One region of the Verrucosispora sp. CNZ293 genome, then DNA from elsewhere that is predicted to be linked to it. Evidence: riboswitches for the same ligand, from Rfam matches in the RefSeq annotation. Region 1 holds a riboswitch; the other holds the start of a gene.

Region 1 (6,515 bases):
GTGCGGTCGGCCAGGGCGGCCACGAACTCCACGTCGTGGGTGACGGTGACCAGGCCGTGACCCGCGTCGCGCCTGTCGGCGAGGAGGTCCACCAGTTCGCGCCACGTGCGCCGGTCCTGACCGAATGTGGGTTCGTCGCAGATCAGCAGGCGGGGCGCGGTGGCCAGGGCGGTCGCCACGCTCAGCCGCCGCGCCTCGCCGCCCGAGAGGGTGTACGGGTTGGCGGCGGCGAGCCGGTCCAGCCGCAGCCGGCTCAACAGTTCCGTCACGCGGTCGCGGACCGCCGACTCGGCGACCCCGGTCCGCCTCGGCCCCAGGGCCAGTTCGTCGAAGACCGTGCCGGTGACGAACTGGTGCTCCGGGTTCTGGAACACCGAGCCGATCCGGCGGGTCAGCGCCGGTGCCCGCCAACGGTGCGGCGCGGTACGCGCGTCGGCTCCGGCCAGTGCCGGGCTCGCCGCCAGCCGCCCGGTGCCCGGCCGGAGCAGGCCACCGAGCAGCAGCGCCAGGGTGGACTTCCCGGCACCGTTCGGTCCGCGCACGGCGAGCGCCTCACCGGCGCGTACGGTCAGGTCGGTGGCGGCCAGTCGGGGTGGCTGGCCGAGCCGCTCGGCGGTGAGCAGCACCTCACCGGGTGGGCCGGTGGCCCGACGTGGCGGGATCTCCCGACCGGGCACCCAGACCCCCTCGGCGGCGAGGGCGTCCCCGTGTGCGGCGAAGACCGCCTCCGGCGGACCGTCGGCGCGGATCCCGCCGCCGGGTTCGAGCACCACCACCCGGTCGACGAGCGGCAGCGCCTCGGCCACCCGGTGTTCGACCAGGATCAGTGTGGTGTCGGCGTCCATCGCCCGGGCGAGTGCCGAGCGGATCATGGCGGCACCCGCGGGGTCGAGGTTGGCCGTGGGTTCGTCGAGCAGCAGCAGACCGGGACGCAGCGCCAGCACGCCGGCCAGGGCGAGGCGCTGCTGTTCGCCGCCGGACAGCGCCGCGGTGGGCCGGTTTCGGTGGTACGGGAAACCCACCCGGTGCAACGCCTCGTCCACCCGAGGCCAGATCTGTTCGGCCGCCACACCCCGGTTTTCCAGCCCGAACGCCACGTCGTCGCCGCTGCGGGCCATGACGAGCTGCGACTGCGGGTCCTGGAAGACGATGCCTACCCGGTCGCGTGCCTCGTCCGCCGGCCGGCCGTCGATCTCGATGCTGCCCGCGTGCTCCCCGGAGTCCTCGGGAAGCAGCCCGGCCAACGCCGCCAGCAACGTGCTCTTACCGGCCCCCGACGCCCCGAGCAGCAGCACCCGCTCACCGCGCTCCACCCGCAGATCAACCCCGCGTACCGCCCAGTCACGCCGTCCCGCGTGCCGCCACCCGAACCCCCGCACCCGCACCCCGCTCACCATCCCACCCTCCTTTCGCTCGTTGATCATGAGGTTGACGGTTGCTGTGGATCGGAATGCCGCCAACCTCATGATCGACGCGATGAGTTCCGGGAGGTCAGACCAGGGGGCGGTCGCGGGCGGCGGGGAAGCGGTCGAGGACGCCGGTGCGGGTCAGGGCGCGGGTGAGGGCGTACGCGCCGGCACCGGCGATTGCGGTGGCGCTGACGATGGTGATCAGGGCGTAGGGCACGCGGTAGGTGGCGATGTCGCGTTCGGCGTTCCAGTAGACGAAGTCGAAGACGGCCGCGCTCAGACCGGTGAGCGCGCCGGCCAGCAGGGCGGCCGGCAGCCGGTACGAGCGGTACCGGAAGGCGGCGAAGGCCAGCTCGGCGCCGAGCCCCTGCATCAGGCCCTGCAACAGGACGATGGTGCCCCACTGACTGCCCAGCAGGGCCGAGATGATCGCCGCCAGCAGTTCGCAGTACAGCGAGGCGCCCGGCTTGCGGATGACCAGGCCGCCGAGGACGGCCGGCACCAGCCAGACGCCGTAGATGAGGGTCTGTGCCGGCGGGAAGAAGCTGAAGGCGCCCTCGGTGGCGCTCCACACCAGGCCCCAGGCCCAGAAGATGACGCCGAAGGCGACGGCGATGACCGAGGCCACCACGATGTCGATGGTGCGCCAGCGGTTGCTGTCGGTGCTCTTCACGATGATTGCTCCCAGTCCAGATGCGAACCAGGCAAGACGCACGCCCCGTTCGGCGGCGCCGAACCGTGGCGGGCTGGAGGTGGACCGAACTCCCTGCGCTGGCATTACCCAGATCAGGTACGGAGGGTCTGCGGGCGGACCCGCACTCTCAGCGCTGTGCGCTCCCCTGTCGGAGGTGTTGTCTGTCCCGCCGACGCTAACACCACCGAAGATCCACCGGCAATGTGATCTTCCCTGGTCACGACGGGTGGCTGCCTCCCGTGATCCGGTGGTCCGGGAGGCGTGACCTGCTGGCGCGGGGATTTACGAGCCGGCCGGGTCGGGGAGCGGCGGTCCGGCCAAAACTGTGACATCCATCGACGTCATCCACGCCGGACGGTAATCTCAGTTCGCCGATCCGCCACGGCCGAAGGGTGACGGGTGACCACAGACACTGACCGGGCCGTGCCAGCCGGCGGCCCTGAGGGCCGGCCCTCCGGTGGGGGCGTGGACACCGGGACACGCCCTCCGGAGCCCAGTGGTGGCGAGCCGCCCCGGCGTTGGCTCGGCGACCGGATCGGCTCGGTGGAGGTGCTGGCGGCGCTGCTGATCCTCCTGATCATCTTTCGGGAGCCGATCGCCGCCGCCCTTGACGATCCCCGCATCCAGACCTGGACCACAGTCTTCGTCTCGATCATGGTGCAGGCGGTGCCGTTCCTGGTCTTCGGAGTGCTGCTCTCGGCTGTGATCGCGGTCTTCGTACCCCGGTCCTTCTGGGCCAAGGCGTTGCCCCGGCACCCGGCGTTGGCGGTGCCGGCGGCCAGCGCGGCCGGGGTGGTGCTGCCGGGCTGCGAGTGCGGCGCGGTGCCGATCGCCGGGTCGCTGATCCGCCGGGGCGTCACGCCGGCCGCCGCGCTGGCGTTCCTGCTCGCCGCCCCGGCGGTCAACCCGATCGTGCTCACCGCCACAGCTGTCGCCTTCCCGAACAATCCCGAGATGGTGCTCGCCCGGGGCGTCGCGAGCCTGATCGTCGCCATGATCATGGGGTGGCTCTGGTTGCGGCTCGGGCGCACCGAGTGGATCAGGATGCCGCGTCGGCCGGAGCTGGACGACGCGTCCCGGGGCCGGGCCTTCTGGGCCGCGGTCCGCCACGACGTGACCCATGCGGGTGGGTTCCTGGTGCTCGGTGCGATGGCCGCCGCCAGCATCAACGTGCTGGTGCCGGAGCGCTGGTTGCAGACTCTCGCCGACAACGCGTGGCTGTCGATCCTGGCGCTGGCGCTGCTCGCCGTACTGCTCTCGCTCTGCTCGGAGGCGGACGCCTTCGTGGCGGCCTCGCTGTCCCAGTTCTCGCTCACGTCCCGACTGGTCTTCCTGGTGGTGGGGCCGATGGTCGATCTCAAGCTGATCTCGATGCAGGCCGGTGTGTTCGGCCGCCGGTTCGCCTTCCGGTTCGCGCCGACCACATTCGTGGTGGCCCTGCTGGTCGCCGTGGGTGCCGGGGCGGTGCTGCTGTGAACCGGCAGGCGCAGGCGGTGATCCTGCTGTTGCTCGGCGGCGCGGTTATCCGGGCCAGCGTCACCGACCTCTACCTGCGTTACGTCAAGGAAGGGCTGCGTCCCTTCCTGATCGCCGCCGGCCTGCTGCTGATCGCCGCCGCGATCATGACTCTCTGGTACGAGCTGCGCCCGGCGGTTCCCCGCGCCCTGGCCCCGACCGGCGGTCCCGGCGGCACTCCCGCCGGTGGCGACGGTGCCGCGCCGGCCGGTGTAGGCGTTGGCGTCCCGGCCGGCAGCGGCGGCGCTCCGCACGACAGCGTTGGCGTGCCGGTTGGCGGGTCCGGCGCCGGGCACGACAGCGTTGGCGGGCCCGGTGACCATGACGGGCACGGGCATGCCCACCACGAGCCCCGGGTCGGCTGGCTGCTCATCCTGCCGGTGCTCGGCCTGCTGCTGGTCGCCCCGCCGGCCCTCGGCTCGTACGCGGCGGGTCAGGCCGGCACCGCGCTGAGCAGCCAGCAGCAGTCGGACTACCCGCCGCTGCCCGAGGGCGACCCGGTGCAGGTCAGTGTCCTGGATTACGCCTCCCGGGCACTGTTCGACAGGGGCGCGTCGATAGGCGATCGGCGGGTGCAGCTCACCGGCTTCATCGCCACCGGCGGAGACGGCGAGCCGATCCTGGCCCGGATGGTGCTGTCCTGCTGCGCCGCCGACGGCCGCCCGGTCAAGCTCGGGTTGACCGGCGACGTACCAGCCGGGCTGCCCGACGACACCTGGGTGGAGGTGACCGGCCGCTACAGTGACCGGCTCGGCCGGGATCCGGTGAACGACGCCGAGATCCCCTACCTTGAGGTCGAGTCCTGGCGGCAGGTGCCAGCGCCCAAGCGCCCGTACGACTAGGACCACCTTGCCCGGCGGCCAGCCGGATTCGGCCTTGTGTACGCCAGCGGGAATCGGCGTCGCTGCGGGCTTGACCATGACGCTGCGTCAACCCTCCATGCTGACGGGCATGAACGTCCCTGTGACAACCAGTCAGCTTCAGGAGCCTGCGATTCGGGTGCGGGGCCTGGAGAAGTCGTACCAGAAGCTGCGTGTGCTGCGCGGCGTGGATCTCGATGTGGCGCGGGGGAGCATCTTCGCCCTGCTCGGCTCGAACGGGGCGGGCAAGACCACGGTGGTGAAGATCCTTTCCACGCTGCTCAAAGCCGACGCGGGCACCGCGCACGTCAACGGCTTCGACGTCGCGGCCCAGCCGGCCGACGTACGCGAGTCCATCAGCCTCACCGGACAGTTCGCGGCCGTCGACGAGATCCTCACCGGGCGAGAGAACCTCGTCCTGGTCGCCCGGCTCCGTCACCTCAGGGCACCTGGCGTGATCGCCGACGACCTGCTGAAGCGCTTCGCGTTGACCGAGGCGGGTGGGCGGCGGGTGGCGACGTACTCCGGTGGCATGCGCCGCCGACTGGACATCGCGATGAGTCTCATCGGGAACCCGCCCGTCGTCTTCCTCGACGAGCCGACGACCGGGCTGGACCCGGAGGCCAGGATCGAGGTGTGGCAGGCCGTCAAGGCGCTCGCTGAAGGCGGCACGACGGTGCTGCTCACCACCCAGTACCTCGACGAGGCGGAACACCTCGCGGACCGGATCGCGATCCTCCACGAGGGCCGGATCATCGTGAACGGCACCCTCGACGAGCTGCGGCGGATACTGCCACCCGCCGCGATCGAGTACGTCGAGAAGCAGCCGAGTCTCGAAGACATCTTCCTCACCCTCGTCGGTGCCGGCACGGACAAGGAACAGCTGTGAACAAGCACTTCATCGGCGACACCGCAGTGCTCCTGGGACGGTCCCTGCGCCACATCTCCCGCAGCCCGGACACCATCATCACGACCGCGATCATGCCGATCGCCCTACTGCTGATATTCGTCTATGTCTTCGGCGGCGCGATCGAGACCGGGTCCGACTCGTACGTGAACTACCTGCTGCCGGGCATCCTGATCATCACGATCGCCTCGGGTATCTCCTACACCGCGTTCCGGCTCTTCCAGGACATGCAGGGCGGCATCTTCGCGCGCTTCCAGTCCATGCCGATCGCACGGACCTCCGTGTTGTGGGCGCACGTCCTGACCTCGCTGGTCGCCAACCTGATCTCACTCGTGGTCGTCGTCGGCGTCGCCCTGCTCATGGGCTTCCGCTCGGGGGCGGATGTGCTCGGTTGGTTCGCGGTGGCAGGCATGCTGGGCCTGCTCACCCTGGCGCTGACCTGGCTCGCCGTGATCCCGGGCCTCACCGCGACGTCGGTGGACGGGGCGGGCGCGTTCTCCTACCCGCTCATCTTCCTGCCGTTCGTCAGCTCGGCCTTCGTGCCCACCGACACCATGCCCGGCCCGGTGCGGGCCTTCGCCGAGCACCAACCGGTGACAGCCATCGTCAACGCGATCCGGGACCTGTTCACCCAGCAGCCCGTCGGCGCCGACATCTGGACCGCACTCGCCTGGTGCGTCGGCATCCTCGTCGTCGCCTACCTCGCCGCCACCAGCACCTACCGGAGGAGAATCGCATGAGTCTGCGCCGGCCGGACCGGGTGTGGTGAGGGCAGGATCGGGGCATGCTGACGATCGGTCAACTGGCGGCGTACGCCGGGGTCACGGTGCGGACGGTGCGGCACTATCACCAGATCGGGCTGCTGCCCGAGCCGGCGCGGGACGCCTCGGGTTACCGACGGTACGGCGCGACAGCGGCCGTGTCGCTGATCAAGATCCGCACTCTCGCCAACGCCGGGGTGCCGCTGTCCCGGATCGATCAGCTACTCGAAGCCGACGCGGTGACGTTCACGGAGGCGATCCGCAGGATCGACAGTCACCTCCGGGATGAGATCGAACGGCTTGAGACCAGCCGTAGGCAGATCGCGCAGCTCGCGGCCGGCGACGGCCTGACGCTCCCCCCGGAGGTGA
Region 2 (6,515 bases), 600 kb from region 1:
CGGTGGACAGGTCCATCACGGTGTCCGCACCCCACCGGGTGGCCCAGGTCAGCTTCTCCACCTCCTCGGCCACCGACGAGGTCACCGCCGAGGTGCCGATGTTCGCGTTGACCTTGACCAGGAACGCCTTGCCGATGATCGCCGGCTCGCACTCCGGGTGGTTGACGTTGAGCGGCAGCACGGCCCGTCCCGCCGCGATCTCGTCCCGGACGAACTCCGGCGCCATCCCCTCCCGGATCGCCACGAACTCCATCTCCGGCGTGACGACACCGGCCCGCGCGTACGCGAGTTGCGTCGGCCGCTTGCCGTCCGAGCCGGCCAGCGGCGTCCCGGCACCGCGTACCGGCGCCACGTCGGCCCGCTCCGCGATCCACGGTCCACGCAACGGCGCCAGCCCCACCTCCGGATCGGAGCCCGGGCCGGAGGTGTCGTAGAGCCGTACCGGTGGGTTGTCCCCGGTCAGCTCCACCTCCGCGAACGGCACCCGGATGTCCGGTCGGGATCCCTCGACGTACACCTTGCGACGTGCCTGCATGAAAGCCTCCCTGATCAGGCGGACCAGCCGAAGTGGTCCATCGGTCCGCGTCCCGCTCCCAGCTCCCAGTCCCGCGCGCCGGTCAGCGCACGGGTCACGTACTCCTTCGCGGCGCCGACCGCCGCCGGCACCGGATCGCCGAACGCCAGCCGCACCGTCACGGCCGCCGAGAACGAGCAACCGGTGCCGTGGGTGTGCCGGGTCGGCACCCGCGGGGCACGCAGCACGGTCGTCCCCTCCGGGCCGTGCAGCACGTCCACCGCCTCGTCGCCGGCGTCCACGTCGCCGCCGGTGACGATCACCCACTCCGGTCCACCGGCCGCCAGAGCCCGCGCCGCGGTGGTCATCTCCGCCACGTCGGTCACGGCCGCCCCGGTGAGGGCGGCGGCCTCCGCGCTGTTCGGGGTCGCCACCCGGGCGTACGGCAGCAACCGCTCCACCGCCTCCACCACGCCGAGCTGATGCCCGCTGGTGGCCACCAGCACCGGGTCGACGACCAGTTGCGGCAGCCGACCCGCCGCCGCCGCGTCGGCGATCGCGGCCGCCACCGCCGGGGTGCCCAGCATCCCGGTCTTGACCGCCCGCACCGCGAAGTCCGACAGCACACTGTCGAGCTGGTCGGTGACCAGTTGCGGGGGCAGCGGCAGCACCGCGTCCACACCCCTGGTGTTCTGCGCGGTGACCGCCGTGAGCACGCTCGTGCCGTACGCGCCGAGCGCGGCGAAGACCTTCAGGTCGGCCTGGATGCCGGCACCGCCACCGGAGTCGGAACCGGCGACGGTGAGCACGGTCGTGGGGGTCACGGCACTTCCTCTTGGTTGTTGGTCTGGGGTTCCGTGGTTGCGGTTGGGGGCTGCGGCCGACCGTGCCCACTCCGGGCGGTCAGGCTTGATCCCTGCGTGGGCACGGTCGGCCGCGGACCCGTCGTGGTCGGTCCCGCCGGAACGTGCCGGCTTGGGGGATTCAAGGTCGTCTGGGCCTGGTAGACGGTCGGCTGCGGACCCGTCGTGGTCCGTCCGGTCGGGAATTGCCGGCTTGCGGGCTCCGGAGTGGTCGCCTCGGTTCTGGTGGCCTGTGCGAAGGCTCGGGTCAGCGTGCTGGCTGCGGCGGTCGGGTCGTCGGCGCGCATGACGGCGCCGAGGACTGCGACGCCGGTGGCGCCGGCGACGGCACAGGCGCGTGCCTGGGCGGGCGTCTCGATGCCGCCGAGGGACAGCACGGGCACCGGGCTCAGCCGGATCAGCTCGGCCAGGCCTTCGGGGCGCAGGGGCGGGCCGTAGCCGGGCTTGGTCCGGGTGGGAAAGACCGGTGAGAGGGTGACGTAGTCCTCGGTGGTGAGGCGGCGCAGTTCCGACGCGTCATGGCAGGAGCGACCGACCAGGTCGGCGGCGGGCGGCGGATAGGGGCCGGCCGCCGACAGGTGCAGCGCGACCGGCGACCGGCTGGTTCCGGTGGCGCCGAGCGCAGCGCGGTCGGGATCGCCGTGGTCGATCAGTGGGTCGGGGCCGGCGACGATGAGGGTTCCGCCGGCCTCGGTCAGGATCGACCGCAGCTCGGCGGCGAGGGCGAGGCGCTCGACGCGCGGCAGATCCTTCTCCCGCAGCACCACCCAGCGCACTCCCCCGGCCACGGCCGCCGCCACCACCCGAACCAGCCCACCCCGCGCCACCCGCCGATCCGTCAGCAGCACCACCCCCGAGGGCACCTGGATCTTGGTACGAACCGGCCCCTGGAGGGGCGCTCCCGGGCCAGGATCCACGAGATCTGTTTGTGCGGTCACAGGTGGGGGCGGCCTTCGTCTTGGGTGGAGGCGAGGGCGTGGAAGCGGCGGGGGATGCGACCGGCGGCGTGGGCGAGGCGGCCGGCGGTGATCGCGTACCGCATCGCGGTGGCCATCGCCACCGGGTCCGCCGCCCGGGTCACCGCGCTGGCCAGCAGCACCGCGTCGCAGCCCAGCTCCATGGCGAGCGCCGCGTCGGAGGCGGTGCCGATACCGGCGTCCAGGATCACCGGCACGCCGACGTCCTGCCGGATGAGCCGGATGTGGTGCGGGTTGTTGATCCCCAGGCCGGAGCCGATCGGCGCGCCGGCCGGCATCACCGCGGCGCAACCGACGTCGGCCAGCCGCCGCGCCAGCACCGGGTCGTCGGAGGTGTACGGCAGCACGGTGAACCCGTCGTCGACAAGTTCCTCGGCGGCGCGCAGCAGTTCCACCCCGTCGGGCAGCAACGTGCGCTCGTCGCCGATCACCTCCAGCTTGATCCAGTCGGTCTCGAACGCGTCCCGGGCCAGCCGGGCCACCTTCACCGCCTCGCCCGCCGTGTAGCAGCCGGCGGTGTTGGGCAGCAGCCGCACGCCACACCTGTCGAGCAGGTCCAGCAGACCGCCGGGGCCGCTCGGCACCGTCTCCACCCGACGCAGCGCCAGGGTGACCAGCTCGGTGCCGGACGCCCGGATCGCCTGCTCCAGCACGTGCAGGTTGGCCGCGCCACCGGTACCGAGGATCAGCCGGGAGTTGAACCGCACCCCGCCCAGCTCGAAGCCGGTCGACTCGTTCGCCATCCGACTCACCCGCCCTGGGCGGCGCTGAGCACCTCGACCCGGTCACCGCCGCGCAGCACCGTCGCCGGCCAGCCGGTACGCGGTACCACCTCACCGTTTACCGCCACCGCCACGCCACGCTGCTGGCCGGTGACGTCGCGGACCAGGTCGGCCACCGTCAACCCGTCCGGCAGGCTGCGACCGGCACCGTTCACCGTCAGTTCCACGAGTCATCCCTCCGTCGCTGGCTGGAAGGTGCTGCCGGCGGCAACCGCGCCCACCACGTCCGACAGGTCGGCGAACCGGTCCGGCCGGAAGGGAGCGAGCAGCGGGTCGGCGCTGCCACCTCCGATGATCAGTTCGGTGATCAGGTCTGCGGTGACCGGCGTGAGGACTATCCCGTGTCGGTGGTGACCAGCGGCGACGAGCACGTCCGGGTGCCCCGGCAACGGCCCCAGGATCGGGGCGTTGTCCGGCGTGCCTGGGCGCAACCCCGCCAACGTCTCCACCAGGTCGTACTCGGCGATCTCCGGCAGCAGGTCGACGGCGGCCCGCAGCAGCCGCAGCACCGCTCCGGCGGAGATGTCCAGGTCGGAGCGCTCCTCGACGGTCGCGCCGACGACCACCTCGCCGCTGTCCCGCGGCACCAGGTAGACGTGCTCGCCGTCGGCGTACCCCCGGATCACGTGCCGGAAGCCCGGCGGGCCGCCATCGGGCGCGCGCAGTCGCAGCACCTGCCCCTTCACCGGACGGACCGGCAGGCCGGTCAGGGCCGCGACGCCGCAGCCGGCGGCGACCACTGTCACGCCGGCCGTGATGTCGGACAGCCGGCGTACCGGCTCGGCGACCAGCACCGCTCCGGCCCGCTGCGCCGCCAGCCGCAGCGCCGGCACCAGCCGGCGCGGATCGACCTGGTGGTCGGTGGCGGCGAGCGCGCCGCCGCGCACCCGGGGCGCCAACGCCGGCTCGCGCTCGCGTAGCTGGGACGGGCGCAGCGGGGTCACCGGCAACCCCAGCCCCTGCTGGTACGCCCAGAGCCGGCGCGCCTCGGCAAGGTCGTCCGCGGTGAGCCCGACCACCAGGGTGCCCTCGGTCCGGTAGCCGATGTCGGCGCCGGTCGCCTCGGTGAGTGCGGCGGCGAACCCGGGCCAGCGGTCGGCCGACTCGGTCAACAGGCCGGTCAGCTCCCGCTCGCCGAAGTACGCCTCGGCGACCGGCGCCAGCATTCCGGCGGCCACGTGCGAGGCACCGGACCCGGGCGCCGGATCGTGCACCACCACCCGCATGCCACGGCTGGCGCACCGCCAGGCCACCGCCCAGCCGATCGGGCCGCCCCCCACGACCGCCACATCCGGCCGGTGCCGGGTCAGGTCGGTGGTGGCGGGATCGCCGGTCACCATGTCAGCGCCCGAACCAGGTCGGCGGCGGCGCGGGCGGGATCGGTGGCCCCGGAGAGCGCACCGATCACCGCCACCCCGTACGCGCCGGCGGCCCGCAACTCGGGCACGTCCGCCGCCGTCACCCCACCGATGGCGATCACCGGCACCTCGACCGCCTCGACCACCGCCCGGACACCTGCCACACCTATCGGCGGTGGCAGCCCGTCCTTGGTGGCGGTGGCGCGGCACGGCCCGACGCCCAGGTAGCTCGCCCCGTCAGTGACCGCCGCGAGCGCGGTTGCCGGTTGCCGCGCGGTGGCACCGAGCACGGCCGTTGGGCCGAGCACCTGCCGGGCCGCTGCCACGGGCAGGTCGTCGGCACCGACGTGACCACCTGCGGCACCGGTGGCCAGCGCCACGTGCAGTCGGTCGTTGACCAGGCACGGCACCTCGTACGGCGCACAGCGGGCGAGCACCTGCCGGGTCAGCTCGTACGCCTGCCGGTCGGTCGCGCTGTCCTCGACCCGGACCTGCACCACCAGTTCGGCATGGGCCACCGGCAGCACGGCATCAAGCACGGCGAGCGGATCCCGCCCGGGTCGGGTGTCGGTGATGAGATGCAGTCGTCCGAGGGACGGCACGGCAACACTCCTCCCTGCGCCGGCATTACCCGGATCAGGTTCGACGGTCGGGGGCTCACAGCCCCCCTCTCAGCCCGGTACACCGGGCTCCCGTGGGTTCGTTGGGTGTCACCGTACGTCGTTTCGCCGGCTCCGCCAACCCCCGTCCTGCGCCGTCGGCCGGGGCGAGGGCTGCCCAATCGTGCCGACCCGCCGCAGCCTGCTGAACCGACTCGCAGCAGCACGGCCGCCGAGGAAAGGCACCGATATACAGCGACTCACACCAATAAAGACTGGCCCCGTTACCAAAACGTTACAAGGGCCTACCTTGCTCGAAACTAGATTCACTAACGCCAATTGAGTGATCGGATCGGCTTGTCGCCACCCAGACCTCGCTCGTCAGGTATGGGCGGTCGGACCGACGGGAGTGACCACCGCCGTCCACTCCGACCCGTACCACGGACAGAGGAGATCTTCGTGCCCCGACCCCGTCGGCGGCGAGCACCGCTCGCCGCAGCGACCATGGCGCTACTCGCCCTTGTACTCATCCTGGCCGCCGCACCGGCCCCGATCGCCGGCCCGGCCGCCGCCCAGGCCGCCGTACCGGTCGCCGCGGCGGAGGCGGAGCCGTACTCCGTCCTCGTCTTCTCCAAGACCGCCGGATTCCGGCACGACTCGATCCCGGCCGGCATCAGCGCGATCCAGCAACTCGGCACGGCTAACGGGTTCACCGTCACCACCACCGAGGACAGCGCCGCCTTCACCGACACCAACCTGGCCAGGTTCAGGGCGGTCATCTGGTTGTCGACCACGGGTGACGTGCTCAACGCCAGCCAGCAGGCGGCCTTCGAGCGCTACATCCGCGCCGGCGGCGGATACGTCGGCGTGCACGCCGCGTCCGACACCGAGTACGACTGGGCCTGGTACGGCCAACTGGTCGGTGCCTACTTCAACAGCCACCCGGCCAACCAGACGGCCACGGTGAAGGTCGAGGACACCACCCACGAGTCGACCCGGCATCTGCCGGACCGGTGGTCCCGTTTCGACGAGTGGTACAACTTCCGCACCAACCCCCGCGCCCGCCAGGTGCAGGTGCTGGCCTCCCTCGACGAGCGCAGCTACAGCCCGGGCAGCGGGGCGATGGGGCACGACCACCCGATCGCCTGGTGCCAGAACTTCGACGGTGGCCGGTCCTGGTACACAGGGGGCGGGCACACCCAGGATTCCTTCACCAACGCCGAGTTCCGGCAACACCTCCTCGGTGGTATCCAGACCGCGGCCGGGGTGGTGCACGCCGACTGTGGTGCCGGCCGAGCCGCCAGCTTCGAGAAGGTGACGCTGGACAGCAACACCAGCAACCCGATGGAGCTGGACATCGCGCCCGACGGCCGGGTCTTCTACATCGAACGCGACGGCCGGGTGCAGATCATCAAGCCGGAC

Evidence for each region. Region 1 has a riboswitch for thiamine pyrophosphate ahead of CLT74_RS28335 (ECF transporter S component). Riboswitches for the same ligand answer to the same signal wherever they lie in the genome.
Region 2: it holds a riboswitch for thiamine pyrophosphate, as region 1 does, so the genes downstream of both, thiE (thiamine phosphate synthase) here and CLT74_RS28335 (ECF transporter S component) in region 1, are expected to answer to the same signal.

The regions. Positions count from the first base shown of each region.
Region 1 covers NZ_PEFR01000001.1:6,201,275-6,207,789, forward strand. The annotation lists gene CLT74_RS28330 (ABC transporter ATP-binding protein) at 1-1,394, opposite strand, end outside; gene CLT74_RS28335 (ECF transporter S component) at 1,492-2,082, opposite strand; TPP riboswitch at 2,155-2,260, opposite strand; gene CLT74_RS28340 (permease) at 2,638-3,579, shown strand; gene CLT74_RS28345 (TIGR03943 family putative permease subunit) at 3,576-4,460, shown strand; gene CLT74_RS28350 (ATP-binding cassette domain-containing protein) at 4,570-5,367, shown strand; gene CLT74_RS28355 (ABC transporter permease) at 5,364-6,125, shown strand; gene CLT74_RS28360 (MerR family transcriptional regulator) at 6,170-6,515, shown strand, end outside.
Region 2 covers NZ_PEFR01000001.1:5,600,954-5,607,468, reverse strand. The annotation lists gene thiC (phosphomethylpyrimidine synthase ThiC) at 1-535, opposite strand, end outside; gene thiD (bifunctional hydroxymethylpyrimidine kinase/phosphomethylpyrimidine kinase) at 550-1,338, opposite strand; partial or broken gene CLT74_RS25620 (thiamine phosphate synthase) at 1,614-2,246, opposite strand; gene CLT74_RS25615 (thiazole synthase) at 2,312-3,097, opposite strand; gene thiS (sulfur carrier protein ThiS) at 3,103-3,303, opposite strand; gene thiO (glycine oxidase ThiO) at 3,307-4,476, opposite strand; gene thiE (thiamine phosphate synthase) at 4,470-5,096, opposite strand; TPP riboswitch at 5,091-5,200, opposite strand; gene CLT74_RS25595 (ThuA domain-containing protein) at 5,553-6,515, shown strand, end outside.